DNA from 2 places in the Actinoplanes sp. NPDC048967 genome. Region 1 is predicted to be linked to the other one. Evidence: riboswitches for the same ligand, from Rfam matches in the RefSeq annotation. Region 1 holds a riboswitch; the other holds the start of a gene.
What was found. Region 1 has a riboswitch for thiamine pyrophosphate ahead of thiE (thiamine phosphate synthase). Riboswitches for the same ligand answer to the same signal wherever they lie in the genome.
Positions count from the first base shown of each region.

Region 2: another riboswitch for thiamine pyrophosphate. It lies ahead of AB0C12_RS17025 (ECF transporter S component); the one in region 1 lies ahead of thiE (thiamine phosphate synthase).

Region 1 covers NZ_JBEZFL010000005.1:723,619-727,160, reverse strand. The annotation lists gene thiS (sulfur carrier protein ThiS) at 1-74, opposite strand, end outside; gene thiO (glycine oxidase ThiO) at 71-1,108, opposite strand; gene thiE (thiamine phosphate synthase) at 1,105-1,749, opposite strand; TPP riboswitch at 1,743-1,854, opposite strand; gene AB0C12_RS25265 (ATP-binding cassette domain-containing protein) at 1,975-3,542, opposite strand, start outside.
Region 2 covers NZ_JBEZFL010000003.1:934,016-937,557, reverse strand. The annotation lists gene AB0C12_RS17030 (ABC transporter ATP-binding protein) at 1-1,063, opposite strand, end outside; gene AB0C12_RS17025 (ECF transporter S component) at 1,155-1,727, opposite strand; TPP riboswitch at 1,801-1,905, opposite strand; gene AB0C12_RS17020 (alpha/beta fold hydrolase) at 1,981-2,796, shown strand; gene AB0C12_RS17015 (DUF6328 family protein) at 2,844-3,389, shown strand; gene AB0C12_RS17010 (hypothetical protein) at 3,367-3,542, opposite strand, start outside.

The sequences.
Region 1 (3,542 bases):
GTCAGCTGCTCGACCAGCCCTTCGACGCTGACCACATCGACGTCGCGGGCGGCGCCGTTGACGATGACCTTCATCCGAACCTCCCCGGTGCGAACGCGTCCAGCAGTGGCGCCGACTTCCCGGTCGCCACCAGCTCGGCGATCAGATCGGCGGTGACCGGGGCGAGCAGCACCCCGTTGCGGTGGTGCCCGGCGGCGACGACCACACCGGGCTGGTACGCACCGAGCAGCGGCGCGTTGTCGGGGGTGGCCGGCCGGTGCCGGACGAGCGTCTCGACCAGCTCGCACTCCCCCAGGTCGGGCACGAGATCGGTGGCGGCGCGCAGCAGGTCGAGCACCTGCCCGGCGGTCACCGTGGCATCCACCCGTTCCTCCTGGGTGGCGCCGACGACCACCTCACCGTCGGCGCGCGGGACGAGGTAGACGTGCCGCCCGTCGGCCCAGCCGCTGACCACGTGGCGCAGCAGTCCCGGCTCGCCGCGCAGCCGCAGCACCAGGCCCTTCACCGGTCGCACAGGCAGGCCGGTCAGTGCCGCCGTACCGGATCCCGCCGCGACCACCACCGGCCTCGCGGCCGGGAGATCCGCCACTCGTTCGCCCACGATCGCCGGGCCGAGGGCGGCCCGCAACGCTGCGACAACCCGCCGCGGATCGACCTGCCGGTCGTCGGGAGCGTGGGCACCGCCGCGCAGCCGTGGTGACAGCGCCGGCTCCAGCTCACGGACAGCGCTGGGCAGCAGCGGGCTCACCCCGAGGCCGTGCTCTCGGCGGTACTCCCACAGCCGGCGCGCCTCGGCGAGGTCGTCCGCGGTGAGGGCGACGCTCAGGGTGCCGACCGTGTCGTAGCCGACGTCGATGCCGGTCTCGCGCCGCAGCTCAGCGGCGAAGTCTGGCCACCGGGCGGCGGAGTCGACCATGAGCTCGGTCAGCGCTTCCTGACCGAATCCCGCCTCGCCGGCCGGCGCCAGCATGCCCGCGGCCGCGTACCAGGCGCCGTCGTCGCCGCCGCTGTCGTGGACGGTCACCGACAGCCCGCGCTGCGCGCAGCGCCATGCGATCGAAAGCCCGATGATGCCGCCGCCGATCACCACGACGTCGGTGCTGCTCATGCCAGCGCCCGCAGCAGATCCTCGGTCGCCCGGCCCGGATCCGCCGCGGCGGCAACGGCGCCGACCACCGCGACCGCGGCTGCTCCGGCGCCGACCAGCGACCGCGCATTGCCGGCGGTCACTCCCCCGATGGCGACGATCGGTGTGTCCGGTACGGCCGCGGCAACCCTGCCCACCGCGGCCGGCCCGAGCGGAGCCGGCAGTCCGGTCTTGGTGGTGGTGGCGAAGGCCGGACCGACACCGAGATACGACGCGCCGGCCCGCCGTGCTGCCCGGGCCGCGTCAACGTCCCGGCAGGTCGCGCCGAGCACGCCCACCGGCCCGAGCACCTTGCGGGCCACGGCGACCGGCAGATCGGCGGCGCCCACGTGCCCACCGTCCGCGCCGACCGCCAGGGCCACGTGCAACCGGTCATTGACCAGGCACAGCACGCCGTGCGGGCGGCACAGCTCCAGGACGGCGTCGGCCAGGTCGTAAGCGTCCCGGTCGCTGACGTCGTCCTCGACCCGGACCTGGATCGCCAGGCGCCGGCACGCGTCCAGCCGCCGGGCGGCAGCAATGGCGGCGGCCACCACAGTCAGCGGCTGCCGCCCGCGGCGGGCGTCCGTGATGATGTGCAGATGCGGAAAGGCAGGGCCCACAACACACTCCTCCCTGCGCCGGCATTACCCGGATCAGGTTCGACGGTCGGGGGCAGCGACAGCCCCCCTCTCAGCCCGGTGCACCGGGCTCCCGTGGGGTTGGTTCCGAGCAGACGGTAACCCGCGTCCCGCCGCCCGTAAACCCCCGGAGTGCTCCACTGTGGGTGGTCGCGTCCTGGCTCAGCGCCCGCACGCTGCGGGAACGGGCGCCGGAAATTCCATCCGCTAGCGGACGTCCCAGACCGGCTCCGGGGTCTCCACGACCTCGCCGTCGCCCTGGAAAAGGATGAAACGGTCGAAGCCGCGAGTGAACCAGCGGTCGTGGGTCACCGCGATCACCGTGCCCTCGAACGCCTGCAGCCCCTCCTCCAGCGCCTCGGCCGAAGCCAGGTCCAGGTTGTCCGTGGGCTCGTCGAGCAGCAGCACGGTCGCGCCGGACAGCTCCAGCAGCAGCACCAGGAACCGCGCCTGCTGCCCGCCGGAGAGCGTGCCGAAGAGCTGATCACCCTGGGCCGCCAGCTCGTAGCGGTTCAGGGCTTTCATGGCCCCCGCCCGGTCCATTCCGGAGCGGTGGTCGTCACCCCGCCAAAGGATCTCGACGAGAGTACGTTTCAGCAGCTCCGGCCGGTCATGCGTCTGCGAGAAGTGACCGGGGCGGACCCGGGCGCCGAGCCTTGCGACACCGTTGTGCGCCACGTGGGCCAGCGGCGCCCCGTCGACCGGCTTGTTGTCCACGTCGGGGGTGGTGCCGCCGGCCGCGAGCAGCCGCAGGAAGTGCGACTTGCCCGTACCGTTGGCGCCCAGCACCGCGACCCGGTCGCCGTACCAGATCTCCAGGTCGAACGGGAAGGTCAGATTCTCCAGCTCGAGTCCGGTGCACATCACCGCGCGCTTACCCGTACGCCCGCCGCGCAGGTTCATCCGCAGCGACTGCTCCTTGGGCGGCAACGGCGGCGGACCGGCCTCCTCGAATTTGCGCAACCGCGTCTGCGCCGCCTGATACCGCGACGCCAGCCCGTCGTTGTACGCCGCTTTGTTCTTCAGCGTGAAGACCAGCTCGCGCAGCTTCTCGTGCTCCTCGTCCCAGCGCCGGCGCAGTTCCAGCAACCGTTCGTGGCGGTCGGAACGGGCCTCGTGCCAGGAAGCGAAGCCACCCGGATGCGTCCACGCGCTGCCACCCTCGACGGCCACCACCCGGCTCGCCGTCTGGGCCAGCAGCTCCCGGTCGTGCGAGACGTAGAGCACCGACTTCGACGACTCCTTGAGCCGCGCCTCGAGCCAGCGCTTGCCGGGCACGTCGAGGAAGTTGTCCGGCTCGTCGAGCAGCAGCACCTCGTCGCTGCCGCGCAGCAGCAGGTCGAGCGCGAAGCGTTTCTGCTGGCCGCCGGAGAGGGTGCGCACCGGCCGGTGCCGGACCTCCTCCCACGGCTTGCCCAGGATGGCCACGGCCACGACGTCGAAGAGCACCTCGGCGTCGTAGCCACCGGCCTCGCCCCAACCGGCGATCGCGTTGGCGTAGGCCAGCTGCGCCTTCTCGGCGTCGGGGTTGGTCTCCAGCGCGGACTGGGCCGCGGCCAGGACCGCGCCGGCGGCCCGCAGCGGCGGCGCGACCAGCGACAGAGCCAGGTCGTCAAGGGTACGGTCGTCGCCGATCATCCCGATGAACTGGCGCATCACCCCGAGCCCGCCGGCCCGCGCGATGGTGCCGATCGGGGTGGACGTGTCCCCGGCGACCATCCGCAACAGCGTCGTCTTGCCGGCCCCGTTCGGCCCGACGAGCGCCACCTTCGCAC
Region 2 (3,542 bases), on a different contig from region 1:
GGCCCAGCGCCAGCTCGTCGGCGACCCGGTGGGTGACGAACTGGTGTTCCGGGTCCTGGAAGACCGAGCCGATCCTCGTGGTCAGCTCGGCGGCCCGCCACCGGTGCGGCGCCCCGCCCGGTACGGCGTCGATCGTGCCCGACGTGGGCTTCAGCAGCCCGCCGAGCAGCAACGCCAGGGTGGACTTGCCGGCGCCGTTGGGGCCGGTCACCGCCAGCACCTCGCCCTCGTGGACGGTCAGCCTGGTGGGCGCGAGGCGGTTGCGCAGGGTGACGGCTTCGGCGCGTACCAGCGGGGCACCCGGACCGGAGACGGCCCGGCGGGGGGCGACCGGGTGACCCGGCACCCAGACCCCCTCCTCCGCCAGCCGGTCGCCGTGCGCGGCGAACACCTCGTCCGGCGGGCCGTCGGCGCGGACCCCGCCGCCCGGTTCCAGCACGATCACCCGGTCGACGAGCGGGAGCGCCTCCGCGACCCGGTGCTCGACGATGATCAGCGTGGTGTCGTCGCCCAGCGCGCGGGCGACCGCGGCCCGGATCAGCGCCGCCCCGGCCGGGTCGAGGTTGGCGGTCGGCTCGTCGAGCAGCAGCAGGCCCGGGCGCAGCGCGAGGGTGCCGGCCAGCGCCAGCCGTTGCTGCTCACCGCCGGACAACGCCGCGGTCGGCCGGTCCCGGCCGTAGCCGAAGCCGACCCGGTCCAGCGCCTCGTCGACGCGCGGCCAGATCTCGCCGGCCGGTACGCCCCGGTTCTCCAGCCCGAAAGCCACGTCGTCGCCGCTGCGGGACATGACCAGCTGGGTCTGCGGGTCCTGGAAGACGATGCCGACCCGCTCGCGGGCCTTGCGCGGGTCCAGCCCGTCGATCTCGACCGTGCCCTCGGACTCGCCGGAGTCCTCGGGCAGCAGCCCGGCCAGCGCGGCCAGCAGCGTGGACTTGCCGGCTCCGGACGGCCCGAGCAGCAGCACCCGCTCGCCGTGGGCGACACGCAGGTCGACCCCGCGCACCGCCCACGCCCTACGACCGGCGTGCCGCCACCCGAACCCCCGAAGGACCAGCTCACCCATGGCTATGCCCCCTTTGTCATGCCCTCATGGCCCTCGCGGTCCCGGCCGTCGTCTGCCGCCGGCCGGCGACGCTCGGTGCAATCGGTCATGACTAGACGGCGGCGCGTTCGCGGCCGGAGGCGAAGCGGTCCAGCACGCCGGTCTGGGCCAGCGCCCGGACCAGCAGGATGCTGCCCAGACCGGCCACCAGGACGGCGCTGACCGCGGTGATCGCGATGTACGGCAGCCGCAACGTCGCCCACGACGTCCCGCCGTACCAGACGAAAGCGTCGTAGACGGACGCGGCGATCCCCGCTGCGGCCGCCGCCAGCGCCGCTACCGGCAGGTTCCACACCCGGTACGCGAACGCGGCGAAGACCAGCTCGGCCGCGGCCGCCTCGATCGGTCCCTGCAGCACCAGCGTCCAGCCCCAGCTGGTGCCGAGCGCGACGGACACCAGGGCGGCCAGGGTCAGCGTGTAGAACGCGGCGCCCGGCTTGCGGATGACCAGGGCGCCCAGGACGGCCGGCACCAGCCAGACGCCGTACAGGATGGCCCGGCCGGGCAGCGGGATGGCGTCCGCCGGGCCGTTCCAGAGCAGGCCCCAGGCCCAGAAGATGACCCCGAACGCGACCGCGATGATCGAGGCGATGACGATGTCGATGGTGCGCCAACGGTGCTGCATGTGATGTGCCTCCCAGCTCGTACCGGGAGGAGACGCGACGCCGTGGCCGGGGACGTCTCCCGGACACGGCGCGGCTGGAGAATGACCGAGCTCCCTGCGCTGGCATTACCCAGATCAGGTTCGAGGGTCTGCGGTGTCACCCGCACTCTCAGCGCTGTGCGCTCCCCTGTCGGATTGCATGTTCGTCGTGGTGCTTGTGTTTCGATGAACGCTAACACCGTACGGCTGTACGGGACAGCGTAGGAGGCGTCACATGCAGATCAAGGCCAGAGGTCTCACCTTCGACGTGTACGAGGGCGGCCCGGCCGACGGTGCACCGGTGCTCCTCCTGCACGGTTTCCCGCAGGACCATCGCGAGTTCGACCTGATCCTGCCCCGGCTGCACGCGGCCGGGCTGCGCACGTACGCCCTCGATCAGCGCGGCTATTCACCCGGCGCGCGCCCCGCCGCGGTCGCCGATTACCGCCTCGACCAGCCGACCGCCGACGCGGTCGCGGTCCTGGACGAGCTCGGGATCGGTGCAGCGCACGTCATCGGCCACGACTGGGGTGCGCAGGTGGGCTGGCTGCTCGCCGACCGGCACCCCGACCGGGTCAGCACCCTGACCGCGGTGTCGGTGCCGCACCCGCGCGGGCTCGGTATCGCCCTGCACAACCAGCCGTCGCAGAAGCTGCGCTTCGCCTACATGGGGGTGTTCCGGTCGCGGGCCGCGGAGCGGCTGCTGCTCGGGGCCGGCGGTACGGCACTGCGTCAGATGATGCGCCCGATCGGGGCCCGGGCCGGCCTCTACGCCACGGCCATGCGCGAGCCGGGCCGGCTCACCGGCGCGCTGAACTGGTACCGCGCCCTGTCCAGCGGGCAGCTCGCCAAGGTCGGCAAGGTCACCGTGCCGACCACGTACGTGTGGAGTGACGGCGATCCGGTCGTCGGCAAACCGGCCGCGCTGGCCACCGCGACCTGGGTGGCGGCCGACTACCGGATGGTGACGTTGCGCGGCATCGGCCACTGGATCCCGGAGGAGGCGCCGCGCGCGCTGGCGGACGTGGCGCTGGCCCGCATCGGAGTTTGACGCCGTTCACGTTCGGGCAACCATCCGTCCACCGAGAAGGAGGTTCGATGGCCGCCGAGAAGCGACGGAGCAAGCACGAGACCGAGAAGCAGCGGTGGGACCGTAACTTCGCCGACCTGCTGCAGGAGCTGCGCGTGGCCCAGACGGGCGTGCAGATCCTCTTCGCGTTCCTGCTGACTCTGCCCTTCAGCAACGGCTTCCCGAAGACGACGGACTTCCAGAAGGACACCTACATCGTCGCGCTGCTGGCCGCCGCGGCCGCCACCGCGATGATCATCTCGCCGGTGGCGTTCCACCGGGCGCTGTTCCGCCAGGGCCGCAAGCCCGAGCTGGTCCGCTACGCGCACAAGATGGCCACCGGTGGCCTGGCGTTCATGCTGATCTCGATGGTCAGCAGCGTGCTGCTGATCACCGACTACCTGACCAACATCTGGGTCGCGCTGATCCTGACCGGCATCGCCGCGCTGTTCTTCCTGACCTTCTGGGCCGCCGTCCCGTGGACCCGCCGCAACTGGGTCGACGATGACGACGAGGAGGACGACGAGGAGTTCGCCGAGGACGCGGCCGAGCCTAGCGAGGCTTCGCGGGCTTGAGCCCGAGGTCCTTGAGCTCGAGTGCGGCCAGCGCCTGCACCGCGGCGGCGTCGCCGTTGCGCCAGGACTGGGCGATGTCCGGGCCGAGCTTGGCCAGCTCGTTCAGCGGCCGGCTGGCCAGGGCCCGCAACGCCAGCAGGTCCTGACCGGCCG